Regions from separate parts of the Xanthomonas fragariae genome, predicted to be linked through region 1. Evidence: predicted binding sites of a transcription regulator. Region 1 holds the regulator's gene; each other region holds the start of a gene.
What was found. Region 1 encodes FliA, which starts transcription of late flagellar genes. Its sites were predicted from a motif close to TAAAGTTTNNCNNNCNNNGGCCGATAA; they were not measured.
Positions count from the first base shown of each region.

Region 2: a site for FliA is predicted at 3,389-3,415, ahead of PD885_RS04960 (methyl-accepting chemotaxis protein). Genes of this name have one in related genera too.
Region 3: a site for FliA is predicted at 2,045-2,071, ahead of PD885_RS10005 (chemotaxis protein CheW). Genes of this name have one in related genera too.
Region 4: a site for FliA is predicted at 2,039-2,065, ahead of PD885_RS01905 (GGDEF domain-containing protein). Genes of this name have one in related genera too.

Region 1 covers NZ_LT853882.1:2,372,922-2,377,671, reverse strand. Annotated here, with positions in the region: gene PD885_RS11065 (chemotaxis protein CheA) at 1-1,120, opposite strand, end outside; gene PD885_RS11060 (protein phosphatase CheZ) at 1,123-1,749, opposite strand; gene cheY (chemotaxis response regulator CheY) at 1,749-2,141, opposite strand; gene PD885_RS11050 (RNA polymerase sigma factor FliA) at 2,165-2,932, opposite strand; gene PD885_RS11045 (MinD/ParA family protein) at 2,929-3,813, opposite strand; gene flhF (flagellar biosynthesis GTPase FlhF) at 3,800-4,750, opposite strand, start outside.
Region 2 covers NZ_LT853882.1:1,082,159-1,086,908, forward strand. Annotated here, with positions in the region: gene PD885_RS04950 (proline iminopeptidase-family hydrolase) at 1-113, shown strand, start outside; gene PD885_RS22650 (hypothetical protein) at 691-957, opposite strand; gene PD885_RS04960 (methyl-accepting chemotaxis protein) at 1,097-3,295, opposite strand; gene PD885_RS04965 (IS5 family transposase) at 3,467-4,750, opposite strand, start outside.
Region 3 covers NZ_LT853882.1:2,145,419-2,150,168, forward strand. Annotated here, with positions in the region: gene cheD (chemoreceptor glutamine deamidase CheD) at 1-121, opposite strand, end outside; gene PD885_RS09995 (CheR family methyltransferase) at 118-978, opposite strand; gene PD885_RS10000 (hypothetical protein) at 1,164-1,421, opposite strand; gene PD885_RS10005 (chemotaxis protein CheW) at 1,489-1,971, opposite strand; partial or broken gene PD885_RS10010 (flagellar brake protein) at 2,101-2,886, opposite strand; partial or broken gene PD885_RS22410 (methyl-accepting chemotaxis protein) at 3,014-3,160, opposite strand; gene PD885_RS10015 (methyl-accepting chemotaxis protein) at 3,480-4,750, opposite strand, start outside.
Region 4 covers NZ_LT853882.1:412,985-417,734, forward strand. Annotated here, with positions in the region: gene PD885_RS01900 (glycoside hydrolase family 10-like protein) at 1-268, shown strand, start outside; gene PD885_RS01905 (GGDEF domain-containing protein) at 373-2,001, opposite strand; gene glgA (glycogen synthase GlgA) at 2,492-4,075, shown strand; gene PD885_RS01915 (1,4-alpha-glucan branching enzyme) at 4,072-4,750, shown strand, end outside.

The DNA.
Region 1 (4,750 bases):
CCTCGACCTTGGTCGAAAAACCCGGCATGAAGATCAGATGCAGGCATTCGTCGGTGCTCAGACGGGCGGCAGCTTCGGCGTCGATCAAGCCCTTGTTGCGGGCGATTTCGCGCAGCCGTTCCGGGTCGATGCCGGCGCCATCGTCCTGAATTTCGATACTGACGTAATCGCCTTCCTGCTGCGCGGACAGGCGTACATGGCCGCTACGCGGTTTGCCGGTGGCTTCGCGCAATGCAGGCAATTCGATGCCGTGGTCGATGGCGTTACGTACCAAGTGCACCAGAGGGTCGGCCAGGGCTTCGACCAGGTTGCGGTCCAGTTCGGTCTCGGCGCCGATCAGTTCCAGTTCCACCTCCTTGGACAACGTGCGCGCGACATCGCGAGCCACTTTGGGAAAGCGCGAAAATACCTTGCTGACCGGCTGCATGCGGGTGCGCATGACCGCGGTCTGCAGGCGTGCGGTGGCGATGTCCAGCACGCTGACGGCGCGATCGAGTTCTTCATCGCGCAAACGGGTGCGTAGGGTCTTCAAGCGATTGCGCGAGAGCACCAGTTCGCCGATCAAATTGACAATGGCATCCAGGCGCTTGGTGTCCACGCGCACAGTCTGTTCGGCGTCGGCACCCTTTGCCGCCGCCTTGGGGGCGGCCTTGGTACCGGGCGCAGCAGCGGCGTGGCCGTTATCGTGCGCCGGTGCGGCTGCAGTGGCGGCCTCGGGCACCGCCTTGATGGCTGGCGGGCCGCTTTTGGCATCGAATTGCGCGATTAGCGCGGCCGGTGCATGCGGTACGGGCGCACCGGAGCCCATTGCATCCAGCATGGACTGCAAATAGTCCAGCGATTGCTGCGCGGCATCGAAGTGATGCGGCTGCAGCACTGCCTGGCCTGAGCGCGCCATGCCGAGGGTTTCCTCAGCAGCGTGGCATAGCTCGACCATGGGCTTGATCGCCAGAAAGCCGGCGCCACCCTTGAGCGTGTGGAAACCGCGGAACACCGCGTTGAGCTGATCGGCTTCGTCTGGTGCCTGTTCCAGCGACACCAGTTGTTCGCCGAGGCGATCCAGGATTTCCTGGGCCTCGACGATGAAATCGGCTGCAATATCGTCAGGAACAGCACTCATGGCTACAACCCCAATCCGGACAGCAGGTCATCGGCGTCGTCTTGCGACACCGCGTGACGGTCCAGGCCCTTGACTGCAGGACCGGCAAGACCGCCGTCGTCTTTTTTCGGTTCGGTGCTCTTCGGCGGCAGGCCGAGTGCGCCGAAGCCTTCATGCACGCGCCGCACGATGCTGGCCACGCGCCGGATGATCTGGCCGCTCAGATCCTGGTAGCTCTGTGCCAACGATAGTTCGGTCAGGCTGCTGCGCATCCTGTCCAGCAACACGCCCTGGTCGGCATTCAAGCCGCCCGAGCGCAATTGCTCGGCCAGCTCGCGGCATTCCTCGACCAGATCCAGCGTGCGATGGCTGGCCTTTTCGGTCATATCCACCACGTGGTCCAGACGCGAGCACGCATCGTCCAGTTCGCCGGCTTCTTCGGGCAAGGTGGGCAGTTCGCCCAGCGCCTGACCGAGTTCGCGTGCGAGCCGGCTCAGGCCCTGCATCATTGGACGGGTGCGCAAGGCGGCGAGGTGATCCACCTCAAGGCGCCACGCGGCTTCGTCACCACTTTCCAGTGCATCGATCGCGCCCTGCAGGCGTTCGATCAATGCGGCGCGTTCGGCATTGGTCTCCACTGTGGCGTCCATCATGCGGTCGCCGCCAGACGTTCGAATACCTTGCCCAGCTTTTCTTCAAGCGTCTGCGCGGTGAATGGCTTGATGATGTAGCCATTCACGCCGCACTGTGCGGCTTCGATAATCTGCTCGCGCTTGGCCTCTGCGGTCACCATCATCACTGGCAAATGTTTGAGCTTGGCGTCGGCGCGGATGTTACGCAGCAGGTCGATGCCGGTCATGCCTGGCATGTTCCAGTCGGTGACCACGAAATCGAACGGGCCAGCGCGCAATGCCGCCAATGCGCTGTTTCCGTCTTCGGCCTCTGCGGTGTTGGTAAAGCCGAGATCGCCCAACAGATTCTTGACGATACGCCGCATCGTCGAGAAGTCGTCCACGATCAAGATCCGCATGTTCTTATTCACATCAAGCTCCTAACACGAAAAAATTATTCGTCAATTTCGACACCGGCATCGGCCAGTTCGAAGACTTTGAGGCGGCCGCGCAGACGTACCACCGCCTGGCCATGGATCTGGCAGACGCGCGATTCGCTGACACCGAGCACGGCGCCAATTTCCTTCAGGTTCAATTCCTGTTCGTAGTACAGCGACAGCACCAGCTGCTCGCGCTCGGGCAACAGGCCGATGGCCTTGCCCAGCTCGCGGCCGAATTCGCCACGCTCCATCATTTGCTGCGGGTTGGGGCCACCTTTGGCGGTAGTGTCCAGCTCGCCGTGATCTTCAATCCGCGATTCCAGGCTCAGTACCTGGCCGCGGGAGGCGTCTTCCATCAGACGCAGGTAATCGGGCAGCGGCATTTCCATCGCGGCGGCCACTTCGGTGGCGGCGGCGGCGCGGCCGGTGTTCTGCTCGATCTTGCGCACGGCGGCAGCAGCGTCGCGAGCGCGACGGTGCACCGAACGCGGCACCCAGTCGCCACGGCGAATCTCATCGATCATCGAGCCGCGGATGCGTATGGAAGCGTAAGTTTCGAACGAGGCGCCCTGTTCGGAGTCGTAACTGCGCGAGGCTTCGATCAGGCCGATCATGCCGGCCTGAATCAAGTCGTCCACTTCCACGCTCGCCGGCAGTCGCGCGGCCAGGTGGTGGGCGATGCGACGGACAAGATCGGCGTGCTGGGTAACGATGTCGTTGGCGGTGTGGCGCTGTACGGCACGGTACTGCGCGGTTGCGGTATTCACAGCTGCGGTATTCATGCGGCCACTCCCCGTTGGATGATGCGTTCGACAAAGAACTCGACGTTGCCGCCCGGTACCGTAGGGGCCTGCCAGCGTGAGGTACGTCGAGCGATTTCTAAGATGGCCTGCGCCGATGGGCTGGCGGGATAAGCCTTGATGACCGGTTGCTGGCGCTGCACCGACAGGCGCAGCCAGTCGTCCTGAGGCACGTGGCCGAGGTAGTTCAGCGACACATCGCCGAGAAACTTTTCGCAGACCCGCGACAGCTTGTCGTACAGCAGGCGACCTTCGTTGGGGTTGCGCACCATGTTGGCGATGATCTGTAAACGGTCCACACCGCGTTCGTGCGAAAGCACCTTGATCAGCGCGTAGGCATCAGTGATCGAGGCCGGTTCGTCGCAGACCACCACCACGGTGTCCTGGGCGGCCTGGCAGAAGGTCAGTACGCTGTCGGTGATGCCGGCGGCGGTGTCGATGACCATCATGTCCAGGTCGCGTTCCAGTTCGGAGAACACGTTGACCAGGCCGATGTGCTGCGCCGGGGCCAGCTCCGCCATGTGGCGGCGGCCAGAGGCGGCCGGAACCACCAACACGCCGCCGGGGCCTTCGATGATCACCTCGTCCAGCGTGCAACGGCCGGCGATCAGGTCGGCCAGAGTGTACTTGGGCGACAGGCCCAGGACCACGTCCAGATTAGCCAGGCCAAGGTCGGCGTCGAGCAGCAAGGTGCGCTTGCCCATGTCGGCCAACGCCACCGCCAAGTTGGCGGAGATGTTGGTTTTACCCACGCCGCCCTTGCCACCGGTGACGGCGATGGTGCGCACTGGGCCAAAGGGCTCGGGACGGGTCGCCGACAGGGGGAAGGCGTTGGTCAGCTTTGCGTATTCACGCGACTGCATGTTGATGCTCCGGGGTACAGGGCTTATCGGCAGCGCGCCGTAAATCTTCAAGGCGAAGAACGAGACTGGCGGCATTGGCGCGGTGCAGGTCGTCAGGGACCCGCTGTCCGTCAGTCACCCAGGTGATGGGCATTTGGTGATCGACCACCACCGATAAGACACTGCCGAAGCGGCCGGTCTCGTCGAGTTTGGTCAGCACCACGCCTTGGGGTTTGGCATGGGCGAAGCGGCGCACGACCTCGTCGAGGTCGGAAAAATGGGCGTTAGCGGGCAGCACCAGCAGCGAGGTGACCTGATGCGCGGCGCGCAGCCAGTTCAACTGCGCGGCCAGGGCGCGGTCGCGCTGGCCCATGCCGGCGGTGTCGATCAACACCAGCTTGTAGTCACACAGACGCTCGAGCAGTTCCAGCAGGCTCTCGGCGCTGTCGGCCTCGTGCACCGCGATGCCAAGCTGACGACCGTAACTGTGCAGCTGCTCGCGGCCGCCGACACGCTGGATGTCGGTGGTGACCAGGGCCACGTCGCGCGGGGCGTGCTGGGCGGCGAAGCGCTGCGCAAGCTTGGCGATGGTGGTGGTCTTGCCGGCGCCGGTTGGGCCGACCAGAGCGATCACGCCGCCATGTTCCAGCGGGTCGATCGGGGCCACCGGCAGGCGCTTGGACAGCAGGCCCAGCATCAACCCGCGGCCACGGTGCAATTCGGTATCGGCCGGAATCTGCAGGACCACGTCACGGATCAGACCGGCATCGAAGCCGTAGTCGTCCATTAGCTCCAGAGCCTGCGCACGCACCGGTGAGCCACGCAGGCGCTCGTCGGTGAGGCGGTTCATTTCGCGCTCGATCATCTGACGCATCAGCGACAGCTCACCGCGCAACTGCTTGAGTTCTTCATCGTTCTGCGGCGCCGGGGCGGCGGCGACCGGCACGGAGACCAGCGC
Region 2 (4,750 bases), 1.3 Mb from region 1:
TGGAAGAGCGCGCTGCCTGCATGCGCCTGGTCGGCAATTTCCTGGACGATCAAACGCCCTGGTCCGGCGGACAGCTGGTGCGTTCGTCGGCCCTGGCCGATCGCGCCGTGTGAGTGCCCGGTGGCGTGTGCACGTGAGAGGTGTGCGTTCTGCCGATCGGTTTGCTTGGCGCAGGTGCCCGCTGAGGCATCTGTTACTTCGATCGACCTTTACGCAGTCGCTGGTACACCGCTGTGATGCCTTGCAGCAACGTTTGCACGTGCTGTGCAGCAGCGCACAGCAACGCCGACTGCGTACTGACCTGCACATCTGTTGAGATGCCTGCGTCTTACTGGGCGCACCCAAAGTGCCTTCCAACCCAGTAGCGATCGCTACGCAGGCTGGCATCTGCATAGACACACAAGCATCGCCAGTGCCTGTGTGCATCGATCCAAACTCATCCATAGCACAGCGCAGACGTTTCCTGCCTGGACTGTTCTTTGATGTCTATTTTGCATGTCCGGCCAAAAGAACACCGTGACGCGTCATATTTTCATTTCTTGATAATTTTTGTGTCTAAAACGTGCGAACAATGTGGCCCCACGCACCGCTTTACCTATCGCCACAACCGCTTGGAGAACGTGAACTCGTGGCTGCCGCTGCAACGCCGCGGCCTGAGCCACCTTTACAACACCGACTTCAACAACGTGCTTACTTCCGGCAGCAACGAGCGCATGGGCCGGGGGTGCGCTGATCGAGGCCGACTTCGAAAACGTAAAGAACTCGGTCGCCTGGCGCGACGGCAACGCGATCGGCTATTGGGATCTGGTCAACACCTGCGTCGGTCGCGACATCGCCTTGGAGCGTGCTGGAAAGCGTCGGCACACTCTGCGCCAACGCCACCAGCGGATGCGCTCGCAGGTATTCTTCGGAACCGCTGGGCTCCACGTACACCGCGCTGCCGGCGGTGTAGGTCACAAAGCCGAGGTCATGCCACCGCCGGTGCTGGCATCAAGCTGGCCGAGCAGGTGCGCTGGCTGGCACCGCTTCCACCCAGCCGATCCGCGCAGGTTGCCGGGATCGGCTGTTTTGTCGTGGCGATGCCGCAAAGCCGCTGTCAATCAAGTGCGTGCGGTTCCGGCTTTCGGCTACGTGCCGCCAGCGCACCGCCGGTGCCAGATCCGATCGACTTCAACTTTGCCGCTGCGGCGGGGCGCAGCGGTTGTGCCAGGCTCGCGCGGACCTGGAAGATCGAAACGGCGCTGGTCAGCTGTCCGGCCTGCTCCTCCATCGAGCGCGCCGCTGCGGTGGCTTCTTCGACCAGGGCCGCGTTCTGCTGTGTCGCTTCGTCCATCTGGATCACGGTCTGGTTGACCTGCTCGATGCCGGTCGACTGCTCTTGCGACGCAGCGGAAATCTCGCCCATGATGTCGGTCACGCGCTGCACCGACGACACGATTTCCTGCATGGTCTGCCCGGCTTGGCGGACCAGGCCGGAGCCCTTGCTAACCTGGGTGACCGAATCGTCGATCAAACTCTTGATCTCCTTGGCCGCGCCGGCCGAGCGCTGGGCGAGAGTGCGCACCTCGCTGGCGACCACGGCAAAACCGCGGCCCTGTTCGCCGGCGCGCGCTGCTTCCACCGCGGCATTCAATGCAAGGATATTGGTCTGGAAAGCGATGCCGTCGATCACCGAAATGATGTCGGCAATCTTCTTCGAGGAAGTCTCGATGCCGCTCATGGTGGTGACCACCTGACCGACCACGTCGCCGCCCTGCGAGGCCACCGTCGCCGCGCCGACGGCCAATTGGTTGGCCTGGCGTGCGTGCTCGGCATTCTGCTTGACTGTCGAAGTCAGCTCTTCCATCGAAGCGGCGGCTTCCTCCAGGCTGGCGGCCTGCTGCTCGGTGCGCCGCGACAGATCGTCGTTGCCGTTGGCGATCTCGCTTGAGGCGCTATTGATGTTGCCTGCTGCCAGCTGGATGCGGCCGACGATATCGGCCAGCTGCTCGGTGGTGGCATTGGCGTGGTCGCGCATCCGCGCGAACACGCCCTGGAAATCGCCCTGCATGCGAACGGTCAGGTCGCCAGCGGCAATGGCCTGCAGCAGCTTGGACAGCGCCTCCAGGTTGCCGTCGGCGGTGGACATCAAGGTGTTGAGGCTTTCGACCATCGTGCGGAAGTCGTACTGGAAGCGCTCGGTGTCGCCGCGCACGCTGAAGTCGCCAGCGGCCGCGGCCGCGGACAGCTGGCCGATCTCGCGATTCATCGCGACCAAATTCTGCTTGACTGTATCCATCGTCGCAGTGAGCACGGCTTTGTCGCCCGGCAGCCGCTCCATGTCTTCGGAAAGATCGCCGATCGCATAGCGGCCCATGATCTGCGCCAGGCGCATCGTTACCGCGATGTGCGAGCCCGCCAGTGCATTGACGCCGCGCACCATGTTCCCGTATTCGCCGGGAAACGCGCTCTCGTCCATGCGGTAACTGCTCTCGCCCGCGTCGTGTCGACGCGCCATGTCCAACTGCGCGTCGATCACTTCTTGTAGACGGTCGCGGATCAGGTACACGGCGCTGGCCAGCTGCATGGTTTCGTCCTTGCCGGTCACCTTGACTTTGACGTCGAGCACCCCGCGCGACAGCTGCTGGACCGCCGCAACCGCTTGTTGAATCGAGCGGGCGATGGCGTTGCCTAGCAATAGTGCAATGCCGATGCCGGCCAGTGCGATCAGCACCAGCGCGATTACCGACATCGTCATGGCCCGCGCGTCGGAAGCCTGCTGCTGCAGATAGCGTGTCTTGGCGGAGTTGCTCAGGTCCTCGCGCAACGCGGCAAGTCCGGCAAACGTGGCGTTGGCGTTGTCCTTGACCTGGGTGCGGTTCACTTCCGCGCCGCCCGCGATATCGCCGGCTTCGATCAACGCAACCTGGCGCTGCATGCCCAGGCGCATCCGACCGTAGCTGGTGGCGATTTTCTGAAGTTGCGTTTTGTGCTCCGGCTCGCTCGTGAGCAAGCGGTTGAGTTGTGCAATGCTGGCTTCGACTTGAATGAATCGCTTGTCGTTCTCCTGCTTCCACTGCGTAATCAGATCAGGCGTGCCGATGGCGATCATGCGCAGGATGTTGATATCGACCCGCGTCAAGTAGCCGTCGACATCGCTGGCCAGCACGGAGCCGGTGAAGTCCCGCTGGTAGAGGGTGCCCACGTTCTCCTTTGAGTTATCCAGGCTGTTCAGCAAGAACAGGCAGAGCAGGATGCAGGGGACCAAGGTGCCCAGCAATGCCAGCAGAAACTTGTTTTTGATGGTGGATAACATTAGGGGACCTTGGTGAGAAAAAGTAGGTGGCGCGAGAAAAGACCCGACCGGACCAGCGAAGCCCGCTGACTGAGCTAGCCGGCGCTTCTCTGGATAACGGCCGTCATCACGCAAGCTTTACGCGCTTAAATGTGATTGGATTCATAAATAGTCGTCCCTGAAAAATCCCCTTCAAGCGCCAAGTGCCGTCGGTGACAGCGGCACGGTACTCAAGGATGACCATCTCATCGCCCGCATCCAGGCACGCAAAAACGCGATCCAGCGCAGCAGCCAGCGCAGGTTGTAGCCAGCGGCGCAGCCGAGCACGTGCAGCGCATCGCCTTGGGCACCTTTCAGCCTGCAGCGACGCAACCGGCAGTCGTCTTTCAGATGTCCGATCACCGGCTCCACCGCCTGCCGTCGCTTGATCCAGCGCCATTGCCGTCGCGTCAGCGTCTTGGCCTTGCCGCGATGCAGGACCTGCACGCCATCGACTTCGCGCCCGCGATAGCCCAGGTCCACGATCGCCACCGTCGGTTCTACGCTCACATCCTGCAGCAACCCGCGTGTCTGCTCCAGCTGCTCGGCCAAGGTATCGCCGTCGTACGGGTTGCCCGGGAAGCTGCGCGCACCCACGACCAATCCCTTGCAGGCGGTGACCGCAATGCCGACCTTGACGCCGAATTCGTACGCTTGACGCGCCTTGCCCTTGCCGATGCATTCCACTTCCGGGGCATGCAATGCGTACAGTTTTTGTTTGTCCTTCGGACGCTGCGTGTACAGCCGTTGCGCACGTTCCAGCCAGACAGCGATGCGCTCGCGCACGCCGGTGTTTACCTGATCGAGTTTGCGTTGGATGTCGCGCACGAGCCGTCCCAGCACTGTGCGTTGACGTCGCAGGACGCGCCGCATCCGCTTGAACTGGCGCGCATGCGCATACCGACCTGCCTTGCGGCTCAGGGCCGGGCCTTGCCGCGCGTAGCTCTGCCGCAATCCGATGCCGTGCCGCTTGGCCAGTAACACCAGCTTCTTGCGTGCCACCTCCAGCAAACGGCTGTCGGTCGGATAGGCAATCGCCTTTTCCTGCACCGTGGTGTCCACGATCACCCGCGACAACTCGCGTGCGTCCACCGCCTGCATGGCATGTGCGGCGTTGATGGTGTGCGCCAACACCTCTTCCATCCCGGCCTCACCCAGGCGCTGCCGCCAGCGCGTCAGCGAGCTGGCATCGCACGGCAAACGCGTCTGGAACACGACCTCACCGGTGAAGAACTGCCAGTACGGATTCTCCAGCCAGCGCTCGCACACCGCTTCATCGGACAGGTCGTAGGCGTGTTTGAGGTAGAGCAAACCGGCAATCAGCCACACCGGCAATGCCGGCCGACCGCCACCGGCCTGGGTGGCCGGCAAGCGCGATGAAAGTGCTTGCTCCAACGCCGTCCACGGCATCCGTTGGCTCAGCCGCGCCAGCGGATG
Region 3 (4,750 bases), 230 kb from region 1:
TCGTCAACGCGGTGTCGTCGTCGACCACCAGATACTGGGTGGGCAGCAGCTTGGCGGTAATGGTCTCGAACCGCGAATCGCGGTAGCGCATGACATCGTCGACCTGCACGGCAGTACTCATGCAGATGCTCCCGCGCGCGGGGCGCGCCGATACAGCGTGCGTCCGCACGGCTGGATCAGATCGGCCGCGTGCAGGTAGTTCTCCGAGTGCCCGGTGTACAGCAGGCCGTCGTCGCCCATGTGGCTGACCAGACGCGACAGGATGCCGCGCTGGGTGGGCTTGTCGAAATAGATCATCACGTTGCGGCAAAACAGCGCTGCGTACGGGCCGCCGACGTCGTACCGCGGCGACAGCAGATTCAATTGCCGGAATTCGATGAGCTGGCGCAGCGCTGGAATGACCCGGCACTTGCCGTCGTTGGGGCCGCTGCCGCGTTGGAAGTACTTGCGCTTGATCGAGGCATCCAGCGAGGCGAGGCGATCGATGGCGTAGACGCCGCGCGAGGCGGTTTCCAGCACCTGGGTATCAACGTCGGTGGCCATGATACTCACCGGCGGAGTCAGCGAACCGAAAGCTTCGCACGCGGTGATGGCAATCGAATATGGCTCCTCACCGGTGGATGCCGCGCACGACCAGATATTGAGCGGTGCTTGCGAAGCGCGCTTTTGCAGTTCTTCGCGCAGCTTGTCGAAGTGGTGCGGCTCACGGAAGAACGAGGTCAGGTTGGTGGTTAGCGCGTTGGTGAACGCCTGCCATTCTTTTTCGTCATGGCCTGCTTCCAGTTGGTCGAGGTAATCGCGGAAAGAGCGCAGACCAAGCGCGCGCAAACGACGCGACAGACGGCCATACACCATGTCGCGCTTGGCCGGAGCCAGTGAGATGCCGACACGCTGGTAAATCAGGTCGCAGACGCGCTTGAAGTCGCGATCGCCGAAATCAAATTCGCGTGTGTCTGAGGCGGAAGTCGTAGTCGTCATATCCGTACACGTCGTTAACTATCACCTGGTATCGGCCATGTGGTCGCGCAACTGAAGGGCCAATGCATCGATTGACTCGGTTGGGTCCGGTTCTGGTGTGCGACGCGGCGGCGCTGGTGTAAGTCGGCCCGCGTCGCTGCAACAACACATCGCCTCGCGTGGAGGCATGGCGATGTGCGAGGCGATTACTTGATGGTGACGGGCTTCAGGCTGGCCGAGAAACTGACTTCGATTCCGGCACGCGAGCTGTCGCGCTGGATCTTGCAGAGGACGCAGACGTCTTGAATCCGAAAAAGGTGATTCATGCCGCACTTCAATCTGGTTGTGCCTCGCGTGTCGGGAACTTCCTGACACGCGAGGGTCGTGGAGCAACCGATAAAAACCAATGCCGCCGCCAGATGGGTGTGGCCGGCGTCGGTGGCTGCCGTATGCACGTTATACATGGCAGCTTCCGCACACCCTCAACACCTCCGTCGCGACCGCTGGCGATGTTGAAGTCGGCCGTTCGAATCAGGCTGCTTCTTCAACCAGTTGCTGCCCCAGCTCGGTACTATCCAGCAAGGTCTCGATATCCAGCAGGATCAACATGCGATCGTCCTGGGTGCCGATGCCGGAGATGAAACGGGTGTCGACCGCAGCGCCGAACTCGGGCGTCGGGCGGATCTGATCGTCGTTGAGCGGAATCACGTCCGAGACGCTATCCACCACGATGCCGACCACACGGTCTTCGACGTTGAGCACGATCATTACTGTAAAGGCGTCGTAGCGCGCTTCTTTCAGGCGCAGCTTCAGGCGCAGGTCGATCACCGGCACGATGGTGCCGCGCAGGTTGATCACACCCTTGATGTAGTCGGGGGCGTCGGGCAGGCGAGTGACCGAATCGTAGCCGCGGATTTCCTGCACTTTCAGGATGTCTACGCCGTAGTGTTCTTCGCCCAAAGCGAAGCTAAGGAATTCACCACCGGTGCCGGTGGCAGTGCTCTTGTCGTTCATGGAAACTCCAGGCGTTGCTGCTGAGTGTCAGGTTGCGGCAGAAGATTGCGGCAGAAATAGGGTTGCCCTAGCAACATCGGCGCAGCGGGCAGCAACTTTAGGTGCATGCTCCGCGCCGTGCGGTCAGGTTCAGAACGTGCTGCTCTTGTGGGCGTTGCGTTGGCGGTCTGCCCGGAGGATGTAGCGCTGGATAGTTTCGTCGGCGCCGCGTGGCAAGTCGCTGAACCTCATACTGACGCGGACGCTTTCGCTACCGTTGGGCAGTGTCTGCTTGTACTGGCTGCACACTGTGAGCGGCAGCGTGATCGGCGCGGCGTCGGGCAGCTGCAGTGTGCAGTTGCGGTAGGTGTGCTGCGGTTCGAGCAACGGCATGCCGTCGGTGAGCGACACCGCAACGCCGCCGCTGCTGATGTCGATCACGCGTAGCTGCAGGTCGAATGCGCCGCCGTGGGCCTGGTCCTAGTGGATGATGCAGATGGGCGATTCGGTGATCGGCGTTTCCAGCCGGTACGACTCGCGCCGCTGCATGTGGTACATCGCGTCGGGCAGGTCGGCGCGGAAGGCGACATGGATGTCGCGCTCCATCCGCTTTGCTTTTTTCAGCCGGAAACGGATGTTGACCCGTTCCAGCTGCGCGTAGCACAGCAGGTAGTTGGCGCCTTCGATAGCGCGATTGGAGGCGTCGCTGTGGCTGCAGTCAAGAATCACGCAGTTGTCGTCTTCGTCCACTTCCAGTACGGCGGTGGCCACGGCCATGTCGCGGCCGGCCACATGCATGGTTACCACGGCGCGTTGGTCGAGCAGCTGGCGCAGCAATCTACGGATCTGCCGCTTGTTGCGCAGCAGATAGCGCTCGTCACTTTCGGCCAGGTGGTCGTCGTTGTGGTCCAGCGCCGGGGTATCGCCTTGGGACATGGGCATAAGCACAGTGAAAGCTGGAATTCGCCAGGACGGTCGTCCCGATATTGCTTTGATATCGGCGGACAGACCGAATCTTTAAGTGTTGCGGCAATGTTCCGTGCGATTTCGTTGCGGCGCGGCGCTCGGAAGCCAGCCCAGCGCCATTGCCGATGCGGGTTGCCGGGTCTTCGATGAAGTGTTTGATCTGCTTGGCCGCGCCGGCCGAGCACTGTGCCGCCGTGCGCATTTCGGAGGCGACCACCGCAACGCCACGGCCTTGTTCGCTGGCGGACGGGTTGATTGCCGGCACGCAGCGAAGGCGTTTGCTGCCCGCCGATGGTCACGGTGCTCCAGTGGACGTGCAAAAAAAGGGCCGCTTTCCCCTCGCAAAGGAAGCGACCCGCAAGACCCGCGCACAGCGAATCGAACCACTTTCGAATGGTGGGTGTTGCTAACTGCGGTATTACTCGAAACGGTGATCAGTGCGCCCGCGCAGGCAGAAGGCGGGGTGCAGCCGATGCAAATTGGCGCATCGGCCGCGCCCACTGCGATTCCTGCGCGCCGTTCCTACCTGCTCGGTAACTGCCCGTTACGTGCTGCAGCCGCGCTTAAAACTCCCGCCAGTCGCCTGATTCTGCAGCCGATGCCAATGCACCGGTCGTGCTGCGACGTGGCGCTGCCAGGGCGGCAGTTGCACGTGCCGCCGGACGCGCCACCGAGCGTGCATTGGTCGGTGCACTGGCAATCGCCGACAACTGCCGCGCCACTGGTGCCTGCGCGACGATCTTGAACACCGCAACCGTTTCGGTAAGTTGCTGGGCCTGTTCCTCCATCGCGCGTGCGGCGGCGGTGGCTTCTTCCACCAGCGCGGCGTTTTGCTGCGTCGTTTCGTCCATCTGGGTGACGGTCTGGTTGACTTGTTCGATGCTAGCCGATTGCTCCTGCGAGGCGGCGGAAATTTCGCCCATGATGTCGGTGACGCGTTGCACCGACGACACTATCTCGGCCATGGTCTTGCCTGCTTGGTCCACCAGCTGCGAGCCGTCGGCAACGCGTTGCACCGAGTCGACGATCAGTTCCTTGATCTCCTTCGCTGCGGCGGAGGAGCGCTGCGCCAGCGTGCGGACTTCGGAAGCCACCACCGCAAATCCGCGGCCTTGTTCGCCGGCACGTGCGGCTTCCACCGCCGCGTTCAAGGCCAGGATATTGGTCTGGAACGCGATTCCATCGATGACGCTGATGATGTCGGCGATTTTCTTGGACGAGGTTTCGATCCCGGCCATGGTGTCGACCACCTTGCCAACGACTGCGCCGCCCTGCGAGGCCACGCTGGCTGCGCCGATCGCCAGTTGATTGGCCTGACGCGCGCCCTCGGCGTTCTGCTTGACTGTGGAGGTGAGCTCTTCCATCGATGCAGCGGTTTCTTCGAGATTGGCAGCTTGTTGTTCGGTGCGCTGCGATAGGTCCTGATTGCCCGCTGCAATCTCGGTGGCCGCAGCATTGATGGAGACCGCCGAGTGCTGGATATGCCCGACGATGCCTGCCAATTGCGTAACGGTGGCATTGGCATCGTCGCGCATCTGTGCAAACACGCCCTTGAACTCGCCCTCCATGCGTGCGGTTAGGTCGCCTGCGGCAATCGCCTGCAACATGCCCGACAGTGACTGCAGGCTGCCGTCGGCGGTGGCCATCAACTGGTTCAGGCTGTCCACCATCACCCGGAAGTCGTACTGGAACTGGGCCGCGTCGCCGCGAGCGCTGAAGTCGCCATTGGCGGCGGCTTGCGCCAGGTGCTTAATCTGCTGATTCATCGACGCCAGATTGGCTTTGACCTGCGCCATGGTGTCGGTGAGCTTTGCTTTTTCGCCGGGCAGGGTGT
Region 4 (4,750 bases), 2.0 Mb from region 1:
ACGCTGGTGGGCGGACACCGTGCGCGGTCGTCGCGTGCAGCTTTACATCGGCATGGCGTTGTACAAAGTCGGGACTGCCAGTGCGCTGGAGCCAGATTGGACAGTCGACGGCGGCGTGCCGGAGATTGCCCGCCAGTTGGATGTGAATGCATCACTGCCGGAGGTTGGTGGGTGCATGCTGTTTCGACAGGGATTTCTCGCTGCAACCCAGACCCAACAGGTCGTGGACTATCTCAAGCTGCGTTGGCAAGATCCTTCGCGCAACTGACCAGACGGGCGCCGCTGCCGAGTGGTTGTGCTAGCTACGCCAAGTTGTCGTGTCTCCATGCGTGCTCCGGGTTCTAGCGGTGTCCGCACCCTGGGGGCCGGCCTCTAGTCGGCGCTGATCACGCGATTCTTGCCGGCCGCCTTGGCGTCGTACATGGCGCGGTCGGCGCGGCGGATCAGCTCGTCCTGAGCTTCGTCGATGTGCCGTAGCGCCACGCCAGCACTGAAGCTGATGAACACGCGCGCATCGTCGTACAACAGCGAGCGCTGCGACAAAGCGCGTTGCAGGCGGATCACCGCTGCGCTGGCCTCGAAAATGGTCGAGTCCGGCAGCAACAACACGAACTCCTCGCCGCCAAAACGGGCGATGGCGTCGGTGGTGCGCAACACCGCTTTAGCCACGTCCACGGTGTGGCGCAGCGCGGCGTCGCCACCGGCATGGCCATGGGTCTCGTTGAGGCGGCGGAAGTCGTCCAGGTCCAGCATCGCCACGCACAGCGGTTGGCCGCTGCGCTGGGTACGTACGGCTTCGCGCTGGAACAGTTCTTCAAAGCCGCGCCGGTTGAGCGCGCTGGTGAGCTGGTCTTCGCGCACGAGGCCGGCGACGTCTTTGAGCTCTTGTTGGAGCGAGGCGATGCGCTGTTCGGACTCTTCGACCTGACGGCGTGCCGAAAGCAGTTCATCGCGGGCGGCCAATGCCTGCGCCTGCACGCCGGCGGTGTCCTGCAGCAGATCCTGCAATAGCCGGTTGAGGTCAGGAATGCCGCGAGCGTCGCCGATCGCTTGCGAATACCCGGCAACGCGATCATGGTATTCGCCGGTGCTGGTGGCCATCCCATCGAGCCGGTCGACGAAGGACACCATCATCTCGCGCATGGCGGTCTTGGAATCGGCGATGCCTTGCTTGAGCACGCCTTGCTTGTAGATGACCCCGCGCAAGGTGCCGCGTGCCTGTTCGATCGAGCTGACGTCCAGCGGGCCGGAGATCAGCTGCCGCACCACCGAAATCTGACCCTGCAACCAGCTGCGATCGTCCAGAAGTTCGCCGACGTTTTCCAATAATAGATCGAACAAGCCGAACAACAGGTTCTGCTGTTCGCTGGCGTCTTCGGCACACAGCCCGATCTGATGGCTCAGCTCGCGCAGCCGTTGTTCCAGCGTGATCAGCTCAAGCCCCGGGCGCCAATGGCGCAGCGCCGATGCCAGCGTCTGCGCCTCTGCGGCCAGCTCCGGGCTGCGTTGCAGCAGGGTGGCTAGCGCATTGCCCAGCGCATGACGCAGCAGGTCGCGCAATTGCTCGGCTTCGGTGCGTCCTTCGGCCAGCGAATCGCCGATATCGACGGTGCGGATGTATTTGTCGATCAATTGACGCAGTGCGCGACCGTAGCCGGGCCAGTCGCCGGCCGCATACGCCGCGCTCAGGCGCCCCCCCATGTCGCCGAGTTCACCGTGCAGGCTGGTGATGCCTTCGGCAAACGCCAGCAGCAGCGCTTCCGGGTGGGCGGCATGCGAAAACAGATGCATCAATAGTGCCGTGGCAGCAGCTGGATCGTGCGTGCCGGACTTGGCCTTGGCCGGGACCAACTGATGCGCCGCTAAATCTTGCCCGTCGCGCCCGCTGTTCATTACGCTGGGCATCGCAGCGGCAGGGCGCGCGGTATCCCCGCCGCCCCAAGACAGCAGGCGACGCAGCCCGCTACGCGGGCGGCTTGGGTGTTCAGGCTGGTCCGCCATCCGCCAGGGTCTCAAAAGATCGTAGTGCTGACTTTTGTTATCGGCGCGCATGCGGGTCGCTTGAGCAAGCCGAGCCATACCGCGCAGCAAAAGTATGCAGACAATGAGCAACGCAACGTTGCGACTGACGACGCGAAAGCGCGAATGAACAAGTTATACAGGTGAGAACGAATGCAGCTCCAATCTCCCGCATTCGGTGCGTTTCACTCCTGACGCACCAATAGAGGGATGTCATCGCCCTGCTAATGTCTGGCGCATGCCTGCCTGTATGCGCTGTTGTGCATCAGCGAATGCGGGCTGTCTCAGAAAAGTCAGCACGTGTTCACGCGTATTTTATTTGGTCGGGGTGTAGATTCACCGGCAAGGGCAACAGTGGGACACGCGCGTTGCCTCCGCTCCTCATTCGTAGCAGGTTGTCTGGCTGAATTGGCAGACGATGGTTTTCGCTTCGCTGTTTTCCGTCTCCATCCACTTTACGACGGGCGTTTAGATGGTTGCCACGATGCCGCTTCACGCTACCACCGCACGCTTAGAGCGCAGCACGATGCTCCCTACTCTGAACAAGAGCGGGCGACCGCGTGATGCACGCGGACGTTTCATCCGTCACCACGAGCGGTTGCCGGTGTCGCTGGCCGACACGCGCGGTGCCTTGTTCGTGGTATCGGAGATGGCCGACTTCATCAAGGCCGGTGGTCTGGGCGATGTGGCGGCCGCGCTGCCACGCGCGCTGCGCCATCGCTACGACGTGCGGGTGTTGATCCCCGGTTACCGTGCGGTGCTCGAGCGCGCCGGCAAGGTGGAAATCGTTGGTCGCGTGTTGGCGCATGCTGCGCTGCCGGCCTGCGACATCGGTCGCATCGTGCAGTCCGACGGCCTACCGATCTACATCCTGTTGTCCAAGGAACTGTTCGAACGGGACGGCTCGCCATACGTGAGCACCAGCGGGTCGGAGTTCGAAGACAACGCGATTCGCTTCGCCACCTTGTCGCATGCTGCCGCGCAGATCGCCGCCGGCCATGCCGGGCTGGGCTGGAAGCCGCGCCTGCTGCATCTCAACGATTGGCCATGCGCTTTGGCGGCGGCGTATGTGCGTTGGTCCGGTGGCACCACGCCGTGCCTGCTCACCATCCACAACCTGGCCTATCAGGGCCTGGTGCCGTATTCGATGGCCGCTGCGCTGGGCATTCCCGCCGAGCATGTGGCCGACCTGGAGTTTTACGGGCAGATGTCATTTCTGCGCGGCGGCATCGTCAATGCCGACCATGTCAACACGGTCAGTGTCAGCTACGCCAAGCAGATCATCGGCCCGGCGCAGGGTTGCGGGCTGGATCGTTTGCTGGCCGCTCGTGCGGCCAAGGGCACACTCACCGGCATCGTCAACGGTATCGATGCCAGCTGGGACCCGCGGACCGACCAATACCTGGATTCGCATTTCAGCGTGAACCAGTGGCATGGCCGTCAGGCCAATGCTGCGCAGGTGCGCAAGGCGTTCGGGCTACGCGAGAGCACCGGCCCGTTGTTTGCGGTGGTGTCGCGGCTGGTGCATCAGAAGGGCCTGGACCTGATCTGCGAGGTCGCGCCGCAGATTGTGGCGGCCGGTGGCCAGATCGCAGTGATCGGCGGCGGCGAGCCGGAGATCGAACAACGTGTTGCCGAGCTGACCCGGCGCTATCCTGGCCAGGTCGGTGCCTTCATCGGTTTCGAGGAAGGTCTGGCGCGGCGTATGTTTGCCGGTGCCGACTTCCTGCTGATGCCCTCGCGTTTCGAGCCCTGCGGCCTGAGCCAGATGTACGCGCAGCGCTTCGGCTGCCTGCCGATTGCGCACGCCACCGGTGGACTGATCGACACCGTGGACGATGGCGTCACCGGTTTCCTGTTCCAGCACGCCAGCGTGGAAGCGTTGCGCCGCTGCCTGGAGCGCGCGTTCCGCACCTTCCGTCTGCCCAGCCTGCTGGCGGCGATGCGGCGTGCGGCGATGCTGCGTCCCAGTGGCTGGGATGTGGCCGGCAAGAAGTATCTGTCTCTCTACGAACGCACCGCCGCAACCGCGCCCGCGTTTGCGACGGTGTCATGAGCGAACGGCTGGGCGTGCAGGGGCGGGACACGGAAGCAGACGGTGGGACCACGGCAGACATGTCCGAGATCTCGCAGACCTTGCAGGCACTGGCCGATGGACTGCCCGCCGACGCGTTCGCGGTGCTGGGCCCGCACCCACAGGCCGACGGTCGCCGCCACGTGTGCGTGCTGGCCCCGGGTGCCGAGGCGATGGGCCTGATTGATCCGCGCGGCAAGCTGCTGGCGCGTATGCAGGCCAGCCCGATCGAAGGAGTGTTTGAAGGCACGCTGGCGGTCGAAGGGCCGTACCGGCTGCGAATCGTCTGGCCGGACGTGGTACAGGAGATCGAAGACCCCTACGCGTTTGCGGCCAGCCTCGACGAATCGACCTTTCTGCAGATCGCTGCAGGCGATGGTCAGGCATTGCGCAGCGCCTTGGGCGCGCAGCATCTACGCTGCAACGGGGTGCCGGGCGTGCGCTTCGCGGTCTGGGCGCCGCATGCACAACGCGTCGCGGTGGTCGGCGATTTCAATGGCTGGGACGTGCGACGGCATCCGATGGGTCAGCGCATCGGTGGCTTCTGGGAACTGTTCCTGCCCCGCGTGGAGGCCGGCGCCCGCTACAAGTACGCCGTCACTGCCGCCGATGGTCGGATCCTGCTCAAGGCCGACCCGGTGGCGCGTCAAAGCGAAC